Regions from separate parts of the Micromonospora palythoicola genome, predicted to be linked through region 2. Evidence: predicted binding sites of a transcription regulator. Region 2 holds the regulator's gene; the other holds the start of a gene.
The links. Region 2 encodes HrcA, which represses chaperone genes, less so after heat shock. Its sites were predicted from a motif close to GGTTNGCACNCTCNNNNNGAGNGTGCNAACC; they were not measured.
Positions count from the first base shown of each region.

Region 1 (9,009 bases), on a different contig from region 2:
GTCACCCTGGACCCCGGGTTCACCCCGCTGGTGGCCGCCGACCGGCTCGCCGCCGAGTTGGGCATCACCGCTGCACTGTGGGTCAAGGACGACAGCGCCAATCCCACCCACTCGTTCAAGGACCGGGTGGTGTCGGTGGCGCTCACCGCCGCCCGCGCGCTCGGCTTCTCCCGGTTCGCCTGCGCCTCCACCGGCAACCTGGCCAACTCCGTCGCCGCGCACGCCGCCCGGGTGGGTACGCCGTCCGTGGTCTTCATCCCCGGCGACCTGGAGCAGGGCAAGGTCGTCACGACCGCCGTCTACGGCGGCGACCTGGTCGCCATCGACGGGTCGTACGACGACGTGAACCGGCTCTGCGGCGAGCTGGTCGAGACCGACGAGTTCGAGGACACCGCCTTCGTCAACGTCAACGTGCGGCCGTACTACGCGGAGGGGTCCAAGACGCTCGGCTACGAGGTGGCCGAGCAACTCGGTTGGCGGATCCCCGCCCAGGTGGTCATCCCGATGGCCTCCGGCGAGCTGCTCACCAAGATCGACAAGGCGTTCAGCGAGCTGGTCGAGATCGGGCTGGTCGAGGCACCGGCCGGCGGCTGGAAGGTCTTCGGCGCACAGTCGGCCGGCTGCAACCCGATCGCCACCGCACTGCACGCGGGCACCGACACCATCACCCCGGTCAAGCCGACCGGGATCGCCAAGTCGCTGAACATCGGCGACCCGGCGGCCGGGCTGTACGCCCTGGAGGCGGTGCGCCGCACCGGTGGCTGGATGGACCACGCCGACGACGACGAGATCCGCGCGGCGGTACGGCTGCTGGCGCGTACCACCGGGGTCTTCGCCGAGACGGCCGGCGGGGTGACCGTGGCGGTGCTGCGCAAGCTCGTCGAGTCGGGCCGGCTGGACCCGACCGCCGAGACGGTCGTGTTCAACACCGGCGAAGGGCTGAAGACCCTCGACGCGGTCGCCGGTGAGGTCGGTCCCACCCACCGGATCAAGCCTTCGTTGCGGGCCGCTCGGGACGCGGGCCTGCTGAGCTGACGAACGGATGAGTAAGCGGTATTTCGCAGGGAGTGAGCGAAACACGCCGCCAGGGACTTGACGACCGCAAACGGACGGCGCAAGATGCTCCGTGCGGGAGGGCGCTTCGCCGTAGACTTTCAGTCTTTACGACCCAGCGCCGGAGGCGTTGTGCGATCGTCCCTCCCGACCAACGTCCGAGCGGGCCAGCGAAAATTCGCTGGCCCGCTCGTCTGTCGCTGGCGCAGGCTGCCGGCATGACCATCACCGTCACCCCCTTCGGTCCCGCCGACGAGCAGGCGATCGAGCAGGCGTACCGGATCGGCACGGCCTACGTCGCCGCCGACCTGCCCGACTTTCCGCCCTTCTGCCGGCGGCGGTTCAGTGCGATGGTGCACCAGCCGATGCCGGGCAATGCACCGGTCAACCTGCTGGCACACCTCGACGGTGAGCCGGCCGGCCACCTCGTGCTGGATCTGCCGCAACTGGACAACACCGAGAACGCCTCCGCCGACCTGGTCGTGCACCCGGCGTACCGGCGCCGGGGGGTGGGCCGGGCGCTGGTCCAGCACGGCCTCGCCGTGCTGCGCGCGCACGGACGCAAGCGGGTCAGCGCGATGAGCATGGCGCACCCGCCCGGGGAACCCGACCGCCCCTCGGCGGCCGCTGCCTTCGCCACCTCCTTCGGCGCGGTCGACGCGCTGACCGACATCCGGCGCCGCCTGACCGTCGCCGACCTGGACCAGGCGCGGCTGGACACGCTGCTGGCCGACGCCCGGAGCCGGGCGGCCGGCTACGCGGTGTTGCGCTGGCAAGGGTGTACTCCCGACGACCTGGCGGCGGACGTGGCGTACCTCGACGGACGGTTGCTGGCCGACGCGCCAATGGGCGACCTGGCGTGGGAGCCGGAGCGGGTCGACGCCGAACGGCTACGCGGCACCGAGTCGGCGCTGGATGCGCGCGGCCGGCGGCGCTACCACGTCGGCCTGCGCCACGAGGCGTCCGGTCGGCTGGTCGCGTGGACGATGCTGGACGTCGGAGCGTCCGCGGACTGGCACTCGTTCCAGCAGATCACCATCGTCGACCCGGAGCACCGGGGCCATCGACTGGGCCTGCTGTCCAAGATCGAAAACCTGCGGCACCTGCTCGCTCACGAGCCCGCCGTGCGGGTCATCGACACGTTCAACGCGGCCAGCAACGACCACATGATCACCATCAACGAACAGCTCGGGTTCCAGGTGCGGGACCGGTGGAGCAACTGGCAACTCGACGTGTGACCGGCGGGAAATCCGGTGGCGGTGCCCGCCGGTCGGCGGGCAGGCTCGCGCCATGGCCGTCACCGTCACGCCGTACGACTCCACCGACGCGGCCGCGATCGACGCGGCGCACCGCGTCGTCGCGGCGGCGCAGGCCGTCGACCTGCCCGACCTGCCGGTGGGGGACCGGGCCGAGTTCGGGCTCCTGGTCGCCCATCCGCCGCACGGCAACGTGATCCACCAGGCGCTGGCCCGGCGGGACGGAGAGGTGGCCGGCCACCTGCGGATGCGGCTGCCGCAACTGGAGAACACCGGCATCGCCACCGCCGAGCTGACGGTGGACCCGGCGCGGCGGCGGCAGGGGGTGGGGCGGGCGCTACTGGCGTACGCCCGGAAGGTGGCCGCCGAGCACGGCCGGCAGCGGTTGATCGGCGAGACCCCGGGGCCACTGCCCGGCGGACCGGAGCGGGCGGCGCCGGGTGCGGCCTTCGCGGCGGCGGCCGGAGCGCAGGCCGCGCTGGCCGAGGTGCGGCGTCGGCTGGACACCACGCGGCTCGACCAGGCGGCCCTCGCCGCCCTGCACGATTCCGCCCGCGCCCGCGCCGCCGGCTACCGGACGGTGGCCTGGCGGGGGCCGGTGGCCGAGGAGTACGTGGTCGACGTCGCGCGGCTGGAGAGCCGGCTGCTCATCGACGCGCCGACGGGTGATCTCGCGATCGAGGCGGAGCAGGTGGATGCCGCGCGGTTCCGGGAGATCGAGCGGATCCAGCGACTGCGGGGCCGACGGCGCTACCACGTCGGCGCGGTGCACGAGGCGACCGACCGGCTGGTCGCCTGGACGATGATCGACAGAGGCCCGTCCACGCCGTGGCACGCCTGGCAGGAGATCACAATTGTCGACCCCGCACACCGGGGACACCGCCTGGGCCTGCTCGTCAAGGTGGAGAACCTTCGGCACGCCCTTGCCCACGAGCCGGCCCTGGCCGCGATCGACACCTGGAACGCGGCGGTCAACGATCACATGATCAGCATCAACGAGCAGCTCGGTTTCCGCCCGGTCGACGCCTGGACCGACTGGCAGCTGACCATCTGAAGTTGTGACACGCCCCTACTGATCTGAGGGCTTCGTGTTGCATGATGGCGGGCATGACGGAGACCCCGCACCCCCTCTACGCCAAGCACGCCGAGACCCTCAACCGCGCGCTGACCGCAATCGCGGAGCGGGGGTACTGGTCCGCCTACCCGGAATCACCGAGCCCACGGGTGTACGGCGAGACCGCCGCCGCCGACGGCAAGGCCGCCTTCGAGGCGTACCTGGGCGCGGACTTCCCGCTCGACCAGCCGAGCGACGGCGACCGGGTCGCCACCGAGCAGAGCCCCTTCGGCGTCCCGCTGAACGTGCGGTACCCGCACGCCGACGCCGACCAGCTGGTCACCGCCGCGTCCGCCGCGCTGCCGGCCTGGCGGGACGCCGGCCCGCAGGCCCGGGCGGGTGTCTGCCTGGAGATCCTCGACCGGCTGCACCGGAACATCTTCGAGCTGGCCAACGCGGTGCAGTTCACCAGCGGTCAGGCGTTCGTGATGGCCTTCCAGGCCGGTGGCGCGCACGCCCTGGACCGCGCGCTGGAGGCGCTGGCCTACGCGTACGCGGAGATGACCCGGCACCCGGGCACCGCCGGCTGGGAGAAGGCCGCCGGCAAGGGCGACCCGCTGCGGATGTCCAAGACCTTCCACGTGGTGCCCCGGGGCGTGGCCCTGGTCATCGGCTGCAACACCTTCCCGACCTGGAACTCGTACCCGGGTCTGTTCGCCTCCCTGGTCACCGGCAACCCGGTCGTGGTCAAGCCGCATCCGCGCGCCGTGCTGCCGCTGGCCGTCACCGTCCGGTACGCCCGCCAGGTGCTTGCCGAGGCCGGCTTCGACCCGAACCTGGTGCTGCTGGCACCCGAGGCCCCGGACGAGAAGCTCGCCTCGACGCTGGCCCTGCACCCGGCGGTCCGGATCGTCGACTTCACCGGCTCCACCGAGTACGGCGACTGGCTGGAGGCCAACGCCCGCCAGGCGGCGGTGTACACCGAGAAGGCGGGGCTCAACACGGTGGTGATCGACTCCACCGACGACTTCGCCGGGATGTGCCGCAACCTGGGCTTCACGCTGACGCTCTACAGCGGGCAGATGTGCACCACCTCGCAGAACATCCTCATCCCGCGGGACGGCATCGACACCGACCAGGGCCACAAGAGCTTCGACGAGGTGGCCGGTGGCATCGCCGCGGCGGTCGGCAAACTCACCGGCGATCCGGCCCGGGGAGTGGAGCTGACCGGGGCGATCGTCAACGACGGGGTGCTGGAGCGGCTGGCCGAGGTAGCCAAGGTGGGTTCGCCGGTGTTGGAGTCGCGTACCGTCGAGCACCCGTCGTTCCCGGACGCCGTGGTGCGTACGCCGACGATCGTCAAGCTGGACGCGGGCGACACCGCGACCTACTCGCGGGAGTGGTTCGGGCCGATCTCCTTCGCCATCGCCACCGACTCCACCGCGCACAGCCTGGAGATCCTGCGCTCGACCGTGGGCAAGCAGGGTGCGCTCACCGCGGCGGTCTACTCCACCGACGACGCGGTGCTGGACGGCACCGAGGCGGCGGCGATCGAGGTCGGGGTGCACCTGTCGGCCAACCTGACCGGCGGCGTCTTCGTGAACCAGTCGGCGGCGTTCTCCGACTTCCACGGCAGCGGCGCGAACGCGGCAGCGAACTCGGCGTTGACCGACGGGGCGTACGTGGCGAACCGGTTCCGGATCGTGCAGAGTCGCCGGCACGTCTGAGGGTTTGCGGCGGTGGCTCCGGGGGTGCCTCGGAGCCACCAGGCGGACGACCGGCCTCGGGGCTACGCGGCCCGGCGCATCTGGAGTTCGCGCAGGGTGGGGATGGTCGGGTGCGGTACGCGGACACCGGTGTCGACGAATCCCAGCCGCTGGTAGGCCCGGTAGGCGCGGTCGTTGCCGACCACCACCTCCAGCATCAGCTCGGGGCGTCCGCAGGCCCGGGACCACCCTGCCGCCCCGCTCACCAGTTCCCCGAGCAGGCCGGTGCGCCGCCAGCCCGGCGTGACGTAGACGGCGTAGAGCACGGTCACCCCCGGCTCGGTCGGGTGCGCCATCCCACCGACGTGCCCGACCAGCCGGCCGCCCGGATCCGCCACGAACTGCGCCGTGTCCGGGCCGACGGAGACCCGGGCGACCCGGGCGGCGTACTCGGCGTGCGGTCGGGCCGCGGCCTCGGCGATCGTCTCCAGGAACGCCAGCGGCGCGTCCGCGAGCATCTCCAGCCGCAGCGCGCGCATCCGAGCGGCGTCCGCTGGTTCGACCCGGCGGATGACGGCCCGGCGCACCCAGGTTCCGTCCGTGACGTTCGTCATGCCCGCATGCTTATCACAATGACGTACGACGATACGGGTGACTGTAATACGCCCGATTTGTGGTCGTGCGCCGTCGTCACTCCTCGTGTAGCGTGCGATTTCGGTCACCCGTTTCAGTGGTCGTCGCGGATTGCCGAAACCGGTGGTTTCCGGGTGCCGGTGCGCCGGTGACCCGAGGTAGTGGAACGCCGTGCAGAGTGAGGAAAACACCGTGGCACAAGGCACCGTGAAGTGGTTCAACGCCGAGAAGGGCTACGGCTTCATCGCCGTCGACGGCGGGCAGGACGTCTTCGTCCACTTCTCCGCGATCGAGATGGACGGCTACAAGGCGCTGGACGACGGTCAGCGAGTGGAGTTCGAGATCGCCCAGGGCCAGAAGGGCCCGCAGGCCGAGCGGGTACGCGTCATCGCCTGAGTGCGGACGACCCACCCCGGGCGACCGATCGTCGTCGGGGTGGCGTGACCATCGCCGGAGGGGGCTGCGGTGCCGGCGCCCCACAAGGGAAGATCATGGGCCGAACCAGCCGTCGCTGAGGAGGTTCCATGTCCGACCAGCCGCCCCCAACAGGTCCCACCTCCTCGCCCGCGGACCAACCGCCGCCGCCCGGGCCGCTCGACCCGCCGCCCGGGTTCGGCCCGCCGCCCTACGGCGCGCAACCGGGCCATCCCGCGCAGCCGCCGCCCTACGGCGCGCAACCGGGCCATCCCGCGCAGCCGCCGCACGTCGGCATGTCGCCGTATCCCGGTCAACCGCTGTACCCGGGACAGCCGGCCTACGGCTGGCACCACCCCGCAGGCTACGGTCTCGATCCCGCTGACGCCCTGGTCACCCCGCCCGGGGCCGGGCTGGGCGGCTGGTTCGGGCGCTGCGTGGGCGCCGCCCGCCGGGGCTGGCGACAACTGCTGCCGATTCTCGTCCTCACCCAGGTGCTGCCGGCCGCGGTGCTGTCGGTGCTCACGCTGGCCGTGGACCCCTCGGCGCGCTGGGACAGCCAACTCGCCAGCGACTCCGCCGCGCTGCCGGCGAACTTCTGGACGGATCTCGGCACGCTCCTGCTCGTGCTGCTCGGTGGCAGCGTGCTCCTCGGTCTGGTGCAGTCGGTCGGCTGGGCCGCCGGCACCTGGTTGATCACCCGCCAGGCGGTCGGCGAGCAGGTCGGCACCGCCGCGGCGCTGCGCTACGGGATGCGCCGCTCGCTCGGTCTGTGGGGCTGGACGCTGCTCGTCACCCTGATCGTCGTCTTCGGGTTCTGCCTGTGCTTCCTGCCCGGCGTGTACGCGGTGTTCGCGTTGGCCCTGGCCGGCCCGGTCTACCTGTTCGAGCGGCACGACCCGCTCAGCAGGTCGCACCGCATGCTGCGTGACCGGCCGGGGCTGCTGCTCGGCCGGGTGGCCCTGGTGGGTGCCGCGGTGATCGGTCTCTCCCTGGTGGCGAGCCTGATCGAGTCGCTGGCGACCCTGCCGTTCGGTGCCACTCCGCTGGACTCGCCGGGTACGACGGTGGGTGTGGTGCTGACCATCGCGGTGGTCGCGGTGCTGACGCTGCCGGCGTACCTCGCGCAGCAGGTCGGGCTGGTGGTCACCTACGCCGAGCAGCGGGCGCACGAGGGCCCGGTGAACGCCAACCAACTGGCGGCCGAACTCGGCTGACCCGGGCCATCGTGCTTGCACTCGGCAGGGCAGAGTGCTAAACAAGTCATTGGCACTCGCATGGCGTGAGTGCCAGCTGGTCGGGACGGTGGGGCTGCGGTCGCGCCCGTGACATAACCACGGGTGAGGCACGTGGCCGGTCGTCGCGGGCTATCCGGCCCGGCCGAGGAGACGTCGCCGTCGCCAGGTGGCGACGTCCCAAGGTGCGTACACCAGACGGCCCATCCGGGGCACACACTCGGGTGGCCCGTGAGTGTCCAGGAGGACAACGCCGTATGGCCAAGATGATCGCGTTCGACGAAGAGGCGCGCCGCGGCCTCGAGCGGGGCATGAACCAGCTCGCCGACGCCGTGAAGGTGACCCTCGGCCCCAAGGGCCGCAACGTCGTGCTCGAGAAGAAGTGGGGTGCCCCCACCATCACCAACGATGGTGTGAGCATCGCCAAGGAGATCGAGCTCGAGGACCCGTACGAGAAGATCGGCGCCGAGCTGGTCAAGGAGGTCGCCAAGAAGACCGACGACGTCGCCGGTGACGGCACGACGACGGCGACCGTCCTGGCCCAGGCACTCGTTCGCGAGGGCCTGCGCAACGTGGCCGCCGGTGCCAACCCGATGGCCCTGAAGCGGGGCATCGAGGCTGCGGTCGCCAACGTCTCGGAGGAGCTGCTGAAGCTCGCCAAGGACGTCGAGACCAAGGAGCAGATCGCCTCCACCGCCTCCATCTCCGCCGGTGACACCAGCGTCGGCGAGATCATCGCCGAGGCGATGGACAAGGTCGGCAAGGAAGGCGTCATCACCGTCGAGGAGAGCAACACCTTCGGGCTGGAGCTGGAGCTCACCGAGGGCATGCGCTTCGACAAGGGCTACATCTCGGCCTACTTCATGACCGACCCGGAGCGTATGGAGGCCGTCTTCGACGACCCGTACATCCTGATCGCGAACAGCAAGATCTCGTCGGTCAAGGACCTGCTCCCGATCCTGGAGAAGGTCATGCAGGGCGGAAAGCCGCTGCTGATCATCGCCGAGGACCTGGAGGGCGAGGCCCTGGCCACGCTGGTGGTCAACAAGGTCCGTGGCACCTTCAAGTCGGTCGCCGTCAAGGCGCCGGGCTTCGGTGACCGCCGCAAGGCCATGCTGACCGACATCGCCATCCTCACCGGTGGCCAGGTCATCAGCGAGGAGGTCGGCCTCAAGCTGGACGCCGTCAGCCTCGACATGCTGGGCCGCGCCCGCAAGGTCGTGGTGACCAAGGACGAGACCACCATCGTCGACGGTGCCGGCGACGCCGAGCAGATCCAGGGCCGGGTCAACCAGATCCGGGCCGAGATCGACAAGAGCGACTCCGACTACGACCGGGAGAAGCTGCAGGAGCGGCTGGCCAAGCTGGCCGGTGGCGTTGCGGTGATCAAGGTCGGCGCGGCCACCGAGGTCGAGCTCAAGGAGCGCAAGCACCGCATCGAGGACGCGGTCCGCAACGCCAAGGCCGCCGTCGAGGAGGGCATCGTCCCGGGTGGTGGTGTCGCGCTGGTGCAGGCCGGCAAGACCGCCTTCGACAAGCTCGACCTGGCCGGCGACGAGGCGACCGGCGCGCAGATCGTCAAGATCGCGCTGGACGCCCCGCTGCGGCAGATCGCCGTGAACGCCGGCCTCGAGGGCGGCGTCGTGGTGGAGCGGGTC
Region 1 covers NZ_JBAGKI010000022.1:27,682-36,690, reverse strand. The annotation lists gene thrC (threonine synthase) at 1-1,035, shown strand, start outside; gene V5O40_RS12730 (GNAT family N-acetyltransferase) at 1,272-2,291, shown strand; gene V5O40_RS12725 (GNAT family N-acetyltransferase) at 2,344-3,363, shown strand; gene paaN (phenylacetic acid degradation protein PaaN) at 3,417-5,090, shown strand; gene V5O40_RS12715 (GNAT family N-acetyltransferase) at 5,153-5,683, opposite strand; gene V5O40_RS12710 (cold-shock protein) at 5,895-6,098, shown strand; gene V5O40_RS12705 (hypothetical protein) at 6,227-7,333, shown strand; gene groL (chaperonin GroEL) at 7,609-9,009, shown strand, end outside.
Region 1: a site for HrcA is predicted at 7,381-7,411, ahead of groL (chaperonin GroEL). Genes of this name have one in related genera too.

Region 2 (9,009 bases):
GAACATCAGCCGGAACCCGTCGCCGAGCAGGCCCTCGTCCTCGGCCACCGCGGCGGCCGTGGCCAGCACCTCGCCGGCCAACGCCGGATCACCCTGCCCGAGGGTGGCCACGTCCGCGTAGTGCTCCTTGGGCACGACGAGCACGTGCACCGGCGCCTTCGGGTCGATGTCGCGGAAGGCGAGCGTGGTGGGCGTCTCGCGGACCACGGTGGCCGGAATCTCGCCGGCGACGATGCGGCAGAACAGACAGTCGCTTCCCATCCGGGCAGTGTAAGGAAGAAACGCTCGGCGCCGTCGCCGCGCGGCTCACCAGCGCAGCAGACGGGTGGCGAGGACCGCCAGGGCGGCCACGCCCGCGGTGGAGGTGCGTAGCACCGACGGGCCGAGCCGCACCGGTCGGGCACCGGCTTCCTGGAAGGCCGACAGCTCGGCCGGGGTGATGCCGCCCTCCGGGCCCACCACCAGCACGATCTCGCCGTGGTCGGGCAGCTCGACGGTGGTGAGTCGGTCGGTCGCCTCCTCGTGCAGCACGTACCCGGCGGCCGCCCCGGCGATCCGGCGCGTCACCGACGCGGTGCTCTCGTCCGGCGCGCCCGCCACCACCGGCAGCCACGCCCGCCGGGCCTGCTTCGTCGCCTCCCGGCTGGTGGCGAGCCACCTGCCCCGGGCCCGTACGCCCCGCTCGCCGCGCCACTGCACCACCGAGCGGCCCGCCGCCCAGGGGACTATCTCGTCCACGCCCGCCTCGGTCATCGACTGCACGGCCAGCTCGCCCCGGTCGCCCTTGGCGATGCCCTGGACCACCACCAGGCGGGGGTTCGCCGCGTCGACGTACCCCCGGTCGGTCACGTCGAGGTCGAGGGTGCCCCGGCCGACGGCGGTGACCACGGCGGTGGCGGTGCCGCCCCGACCGTCGGCGAGCAACACCTGCTCGCCGACGCGCAGCCGCTGCACGGTGGCGGCGTGGTGGCCCTCCGGGCCGTCCAGCACCGTCGAGGCGGCGGTGGGCAGCGACTCGACCAGGAACAGCGGGGCGGACACGTCAGGCGTGGCCGTTGAAGGCGTCGCGCATCCGGGAGAAGAAGCCACCCTGCTTGGTCAGCTCGGCGACCTCCTCGCCTCGGGTCTTGGCGAACTCGCGCAGCATCCGCTCCTGGTCGGCGTCGAGCTTGGTGGGGGTACGCACGTCCAGGTGGACGTAGAGGTCGCCCCGCCCGGTGCCACGCAGGTGCGGTACGCCCCGGGCCCGCAGCCGCAGGGTGCTGCCCGGCTGGGTGCCCGGCTTGACGTCGACCGGTTCCTCGCTGTCGAGCGTCTTGATGGTCAGCCGGGTGCCGAGCGCGGCGGCGGTCATCGGCACGGTGACCCGGCAGTGCAGGTCGTCGCCCTTGCGGGAGAAGACGTCGTGCGGCCGTTCGTGGATCTCCACGTAGAGGTCACCGGCGGTGCCGCCGCCCGGGCCGACCTCGCCCTGCTGGGCCAGGCGGATCCGCATGCCGTCCTCCACCCCGGCGGGGATCTTGACGGTCAGCGACCGGCGGGTGCGGACCCGGCCGTCACCGGCGCAGGTCGGGCAGGGCTGCGGGATGGTGGTGCCGTAGCCCTGGCAGACGGTGCAGGGCCGGGCGGAGACCACCTGGCCGAGAAAGGTGCGTTGCACCGACTGCACCTCGCCCCGCCCGCCGCACGCCTCGCAGGTGGCCAGGTGGGTGCCGGCGGCGGTGCCGGCGCCGGAGCAGGTGGTGCAGAGCACGGCGGTGTCGACGGTGATCGGCGCCTCGACACCGAAGGCCGTCTCCTGGAGGTCCAGCTCCAGTCGCAGGATCGCGTCGGCACCGGGGCGGGTACGCGGACGCGGGCCGCGTCCGGCGCCGGTGGCGCCACCGAAGAACGCGTCCATGATGTCCTGGAAGCCGACGAAGGGTCCGGCTCCGCCGGGGCCGCCCGGACCGCCGGGCCCGCCCCCACCGGGTGCCAGCGGGTCCCCGCCCAGGTCGACGATCTGCCGTTTCCGATCGTCCGAGAGGACCTCGTACGCGGCGTTGATGTCCTTGAACTTCTCCTGTGCCTCCGGATCCGGATTCACGTCCGGATGGAACTGGCGCGCCAGCTTGCGATAGGCGCGCTTGATCTCGTCGTCGGAGGCACCCTTGCTCACGCCGAGAATGCCGTAGTAGTCCCTGGCCACTGCGTTCCGTGTCCTCGTGTTCGTCTCGAGTTACGCCGTTCGGCGGCGGCAGCCTGCCGTCGGCCCTGACTTGTCAGTTCTGGGCCAGCAGCTCGCCCACGTAGCGTGCCACGGCCCTCACCGTGGCGATGGTTCCGGGGTAGTCCATCCGGGTCGGTCCGAGCACGCCCATCCCCCCGACGATGGTCGCGCCCGGGCCGTACCCGGTGCTGACCACGGAGGCCGCCCGCAGGTTGTCGTACTCGTTCTCGTCGCCGATGCGCACCCGCAGGGTGCTCGGCTCCACCTCGCCGATGAGCTTGAGCAGCACGACCTCCTCCTCAAGTGCTTCGAGGATCGGACGCAGCGAGCCCTGGAAGTCGAGCAGGCCGCCCCGGGCGAGGTTGGCGGTGCCGGCCAGGGCCAGCCGCTCCTCGTGCCGTTCGACCAGGGTCTCCAGCAGCACCGTGGACAGGGTGGTCATCGCCGGGCGCAGGTGCGGCGCGCAGTCGTCGATGAGGGTCTGCACCAGCGGCGGGGTCTCCGACAGGCGGACGCCCACCAGTTTCTCGTTCACCAGCCGGCGCAGGTCCAGCACGTCGTCGGCGGGGACCGGTGCGGGCAGCTCGACCAGCCGCTGCTCGACCCGGCCGGTGTCGGCGATCATCACCAGCATCAGCCGGGTGGTGGAGATCGGCACCAGTTCCAGGTGACGCACCCGGGACCGGGCCAGGCTCGGATACTGCACGACGGCGACCTGCCGGGTCAGCTGCGCCAGCAGCCGCACCGTGCGGTGCACCACGTCGTCGAGATCCACGGCACCGGCCAGGAAGCGCTCGATCGCCCGGCGTTCGGCCGGGCTGAGCGGCTTGACCCGGCTCAACCGGTCGACGAAGAGGCGGTAGCCACGGTCGGTGGGCACCCGCCCCGCGCTGGTGTGCGGCTGGCGGATGTAGCCCTCCTCCTCCAGCACGGCCATGTCGTTGCGAACGGTGGCCGGTGAGACACCGAGCTGGTGCCGCTCGACGAGCGACTTGCTGCCGACCGGCTCCTGGGTGGCGACGTAGTCCTCGACGATCGCCCGGAGCACGGCGAGCTTCCGGTCGTCCAGACCCATCCTTGCCACCTCCTGTCGCAGGTCAGCTCGCGGCGTCACGACCGCCAGAGGAACACTCTGGCACTCGACTGTAGCGAGTGCCAGTCTACGTCGGCGCCCCCGTCCACGCGATGATCAAGTCAGCACCTGTCGTCATCGAGCCGATCGGCGGGTTGACACTCGCCGGTGTCGCTCTGGTGCACCGTTGCCGCTGGCACCTACCGTGGCCTCCATGACTGAACCACCTCGTCCCCCGGACTCCGGCGACGAACCCACGACACCACTGTCCGGTTCGCCTGGCCAGGGCGGCTATCCCCCGCCCGGCGGCTATCCACCCCCCACCGGCGACCAGCCGCCGCCGGCCGGCTACCCCCCACCCGGCGGTTATCCGCCGCCGGGAGCACCCGGTGTCGGCTACCCGACGGGAGGCTACGGCGCTCCCGGTGGTGGCTACGCCAACAACGAGGACAAGACCTGGGTGCTGATCGCACACTTCGGCGGCCCGCTCGGCGTGGTCGTCGGCGGCGGGCTCTTCGGCTGGGTGGCACCGCTGATCGCGATGATGGTCCGCGGGCAGCAGTCCCCGATCGCCCGGGCGCACTCGGTGGCCGCGCTGAACTTCCAGCTCACCTGGGCGGTCGTCGGGGTGCTGAGCTGGGTGCTCGCCACGATCACCTGCGGCATCCTGTTCTTCGTGCCGATCATCGTCGCGATCGTGCCACTGATCTTCGGCATCATCGGCGGGGTGAAGGCCAATGAGGGTGTGCTCTACCAGTACCCGATGACCTACGCCTTCGTGAAGCGCTGACCGCGCCGACCGGTCTGATGACGGGGATCAGGGCAGCAGGTCGCGGACCACGGCGTCGGCGAGCAATCGGCCGCGCAGGGTGAGCACGGCGCGCCCGGCGGCGTGGGCGGGCTCGGCGAGCAACCCGGCGGCCAGCGCACGCGCCGCGCCGGCCCGTCCGGCGTCGGTCAACACGTCCAGCGGCAGGCCGCCGGCCAGTCGCAGGCGGAGCATGACGTCCTCCATGTGCGCCTCGTCGCCGGTGAGCACCTCCCGGGCCTGCCCGGGAGACTCCCCGGCGGCGAGGCGTTGCGCGTACGAGGCGGGATGTTTGACGTTCCACCAGCGCACCCCGCCCACGTGGCTGTGCGCCCCCGGCCCGAGGCCCCACCAGTCCCCGCCGGTCCAGTAGAGCAGGTTGTGCCGGCAGCGCGCCTGCGGCGTGCGGGCCCAGTTGGACACCTCGTACCAGGAGAAGCCGGCCGCGCCGAGGGTCGCCTCGGCGGCCAGGTACCGGTCCGCCGCCACGTCCTCGTCCGGGTACGGCAGCTCGCCCCGGCGCATCCGGGCGGCGAGTCGGGTGCCGTCCTCGACGATCAGGGCGTACGCGCTGACGTGGTCAACGCCGGCGGCCACCACCTGGTCCAGTGAGGCGGCGAAGTCCTCGGCCCGCTCCCTCGGCGTGCCGTAGATCAGGTCGAGATTGACGTGGTCGAAGCCCGCGTCGCGGGCCTCCAGGGCCGCGGCGGTGGCCCGGCCGGCGCTGTGCCGGCGGTCCAGCACGGCGAGCACCCCGGGCGCGGCCGACTGCATGCCCAGCGAGATCCGGGTGTACCCGGCCGCGCGCAGCTCCTTCAGCGAGGTGGGCGTCACCGACTCCGGGTTCGCCTCGGTGGTCACCTCCGCGTCGGCGGCCAGTCCCCAGGTCCGGTCGATCGCGTCCAGGATGCGGGCCAGGTCGTCGGTGGGCAGCAGGGTGGGGGTGCCGCCGCCGACGAAGACCGTCCGCACCCGTGGCGGCGGAGCGTCCTTGAGCACCCGGGCGGCGAGTGCCAGCTCCGCCAGCACGGTGTCGGCGTAGCCCGCCCGGCTCGCTCCGCCACCCAGCTCGTCGGCGGTGTACGTGTTGAAGTCGCAGTAGCCGCACCGGCTCGCGCAGAAGGGCACGTGCACGTAGACCCCGAAACCCCGGGCGCCCACGGACGCGCGGGCGGACGCGGGCAGCGACCCGTCGGCCGGGACGGGCTCGCCTGCTGGAAGGACGCCGGGCATGGCCACTAGTGTGCCCTGGCATGACCTCTCCCGACGCGCTCGTGCGGGTCGCCACGGCCCACGGGGTGACCACGCTCACCCTGGACAGCCCGCACAACCGCAACGCGCTCTCCACACCGTTGATGACCGAACTGCTGGCGGCGCTGGCCGCCGCGGTCGCCGACGACGCGGTCCGGGTGATCGTGCTGGACCACACCGGGCCGGTCTTCTGTTCCGGAGCCGACCTGAAGGAGACCGCGGCGGCGTACGCCAGCGGCTCGGTGCCCGCCGGCATGCTGGGTGACGTGCTCGCGGCGGTCCGGGAGTGCCCGAAGCCGGTGCTGGCCAGGGTCGCCGGCCCGGCTCGGGCCGGCGGCCTGGGCCTGATCGCGGCGGCCGACCTGGCGGTCTGCGCGGCCGAGGCCACGTTCGCCTTCACCGAGGTGCGGATCGGGGTGATCCCCGCGGTGATCTCCGCGACGGTGCTGCCCCACCTGACGACCCGGGCGGCGGCCGAGCTGTACCTGACCGGCGACACCTTCGACGGCCGGCGGGCGGCCGAGATCGGCCTGGTCACCGCCGCGGTGCCGGCCGAGGAACTGGACGCCACGGTGCGGCGGTACTGCGACTCGCTGGTACGTGGTGCCCCCGCGGCGCTGGCCGGGGCGAAGCGACTGCTGCGCCGTCCGCCCGCCGTCGACCTGCGCGCCGAGCTGGCCGAGCTGGCCGAGCTGTCCACCGGGTACTTCCTGTCGGCCGACGGGGTCGAGGGGGTCACCGCGTTCCGGGAGAAGCGGGCACCGCGCTGGGTGGCGGAACTCGGTAGGTGAGGTACGGCCGGGACGGGGAACCTCGGGTTGCGCGTGAGTGCCGGGCGGGGACGGAACCGGTCGGACGACACGTACGGGTCGATGCGGGACGTACGCTTGGCGGACCTTGACACAGGAGGTGCGGGTGCGATCTCGGGCTGTCGCGACGGGCTTCGTGGTCCTCGTCCTGATCGCCGCGATCGGGATGATCGTGGTGCTGAGGCAGGCCGGTGACGGGCTACGGCTGCCGCTGGCCGGCCGGGCCTGCACGGTGCAGGCCGACGGCGAGGTGACGCTCGACTCGCAGCAGATGGCGAACGCGGCGACCATCGCGGCGATCGGCGTGCAGCGCGAGATGCCCGAGCGGGCGGTGGTGGTGGCGCTCGCCACCGCGTACCAGGAGTCCGGGCTGCGCAATCTGACCGGTGGCGACCGCGACTCCGTGGGGCTGTTCCAGCAGCGACCGAGCCAGGGATGGGGCACACCAACCCAGATCCGCGACCCCCGGTACGCGGCTGGCAAGTTCTACGCGGCGTTGAAGAAGGTGCGCGGCTGGCAGGACATGCGGGTCACCGACGCCGCGCAGAAGGTGCAGCGCTCGGCCTTCCCGGAGGCGTACGAGAAGTGGGCCGACGAGTCGCAGGTGCTCACCCGGGCGCTGCTCGGTCACGCCAGCACGGCGGTCAGCTGCTCGGTGGGCGGTGATCCGGTGCTGCGCGGTGCCGCCGCCATCGCCGCGCTGACCGAGGGACTGTCGCTCGACTGGGGCCTGGTGGCCCTCCGCTCCGACGACGACCGGCGGGCGGGCCGGGGCTACTTCAGCTCCGCCGTCGACAGCTACGGCAACCCGACCCTGCTGAAGGTGGGCGTCAACGACTTCGAGCGGAGCCCCGCCGGCAGCCTGACGACCTCCGCCGAGGGCGTGCGGGCCGGCTGGCGGTACACGCACTGGCTGGTCTCCCACGCGAAGGAGCACGGGGTGAAGCGGGTCACCTACGACGGCCGGGAGTGGACCGCCAAGCGCGGCGACTGGAAGCGGTTGCCGGACAGCGACCGGGGCGACACGGAGGTCCTCGCCGAGGTCCACGCCGACGTCTGAGCGACCCCGATCTCCTTACCCGCAGTCACCGCAAAAACCGGCAATTAATCACGTAACACTCCGTCTCGCCACGTTGGGTGACGTGCGGTAGTCGAGCAACCGCCATCAGTCGTCATGCCTGTGGAAAGGTCACGGGGTGCCCCACGGGCCGTCCGGACGCGCGTTACGATCGGCGGCCTGTGCCAGAAATGGTTTCACCTCTTGGGGAGGGGTACGACGTGGCGTTCGACTACGGCGACCGGACCGGCTACGAACCGATCAGTGACGTCGACCGCAAGGAGTTCCACGAGCAGGGCTTTCTCCTGCTGCGAAACGTCCTGACCGAGGATCACCGAGCCGCTCTCGAGGCCGCGGTCGACCGGGTGTACGAGGAGGAGAAGGCCAAGGGCAACACCACCAAGGATGGCACCCTGCACCTGCTGGGTTTCCTCGAGCGGGACGAGCTCTTCGGCGAGCTGCTCACCCACCCGATCGCGTTCCCCTACATGTGGGGCCTGGCGGGCTGGAACATCTACACCCACCACAACCACCTCGACGTGACGCCGCCGGCGTTGGAGCCCGAGAAGCCGTACTGGGGTTGGCACCAGGACGGGTACCGGCAGAACTCCGACCCGGAGACGATGGACCCGAACCTGCCGCGGCCGATGTTCTCGCTGAAGGTCGCCTACGTGCTCTCCGACCTGTCGGAGAAGGGTCGGGGCGCGACGAAGGTGATCCCCGGCAGCCACCTGTGGAACTCGCTGCCCCGCCCGACGGACCTGAGCGTGCACAACCCGGACCCGGAGGGCACCGTCGAGATCACCGCCAACCCGGGTGACGCCTTCATCTTCGACCGCCGTCAGTGGCACTCCCGGTCGACGAACCTGTCGAACATCACCCGCAAGATGCTGTTCGTCGGCTACACCTACCGGTGGATCCGCCCGCTCGACGAGCTGCACCCCGACAAGGACGGCGAGTGGTACCGCAACCGCACGCCGGTGCAGCGCCAGCTGCTCGGTGAGGGCACCCACACGGCCAACTACTGGGGCATCAACTGGGACGGCTACATCGACGACGAGATCCCGCTGCGCAAGGAACTGAAGCAGCGCGGTCTGCTCAACCGCAACATCCCCTGGCTCCGCTGACCGGAGGAGTGACGACAGGCCCCGTGGCCACGCCTGGACGTGGTCCGGGGCCTGTCGTGTCATCTCGGCACGGACCGGCCGGTCGGTCAGCCGGCCGGCTCGCCGACCCGGCGACGCGCCTTCTCCCGGATCGGCTCGGGCAGCTCGTCGGCCGCCAGCAGCCTGGGCAGCAACGACGGCTCCAGGCTGAGCGCGCGGAACACCTCGCCGAGGGTCACCCCGTGCGCCGGCCGGTGCACGATCTCGATCGGGTCGCCGGCACCCACCGCGCCCTCGCGGAGCACCCGCAGGTACGCGCCGGGGGTAGCCCGCGCGGTGAACCGCTTGATCAGATCCGGTACGCCCCAGAAGCCGGCGAAGGTCCGGCACGGCGTGCGTGGCTTGGTCACCTGGAGCAGCGCCTCGCCGACGGCCCACTGCTCGCCGATCACGGCACCGGTCACGTCGACCGCGTACGTGGTGAGGTTCTCGCCGAAGCCACCGGGGCGGATGGTCCGCCCGAGGTCGGCCTCCCACCAGGCGGCGTCCTCCTCCGCGTACGCGTAGACGGCCTGGTCCGGGCCACCGTGGTGGGCCCGCTCGCCGATGAAGTCGCCGGCCACGCCGTCGAAGCGCAGGAGCACCGGCCCATCGGCCGGCCGCTTGTCGATGCCGCTGCGCCCGCTCGCGGCACCGG
Region 2 covers NZ_JBAGKI010000015.1:33,738-42,746, forward strand. The annotation lists gene V5O40_RS09365 (histidine triad nucleotide-binding protein) at 1-261, opposite strand, end outside; gene V5O40_RS09370 (16S rRNA (uracil(1498)-N(3))-methyltransferase) at 307-1,041, opposite strand; gene dnaJ (molecular chaperone DnaJ) at 1,043-2,188, opposite strand; gene hrcA (heat-inducible transcriptional repressor HrcA) at 2,262-3,284, opposite strand; gene V5O40_RS09385 (DUF4870 domain-containing protein) at 3,496-4,071, shown strand; gene hemW (radical SAM family heme chaperone HemW) at 4,099-5,322, opposite strand; gene V5O40_RS09395 (enoyl-CoA hydratase-related protein) at 5,343-6,131, shown strand; gene V5O40_RS09400 (hypothetical protein) at 6,250-7,209, shown strand; gene V5O40_RS09405 (phytanoyl-CoA dioxygenase family protein) at 7,428-8,333, shown strand; gene V5O40_RS09410 (MOSC domain-containing protein) at 8,420-9,009, opposite strand, start outside.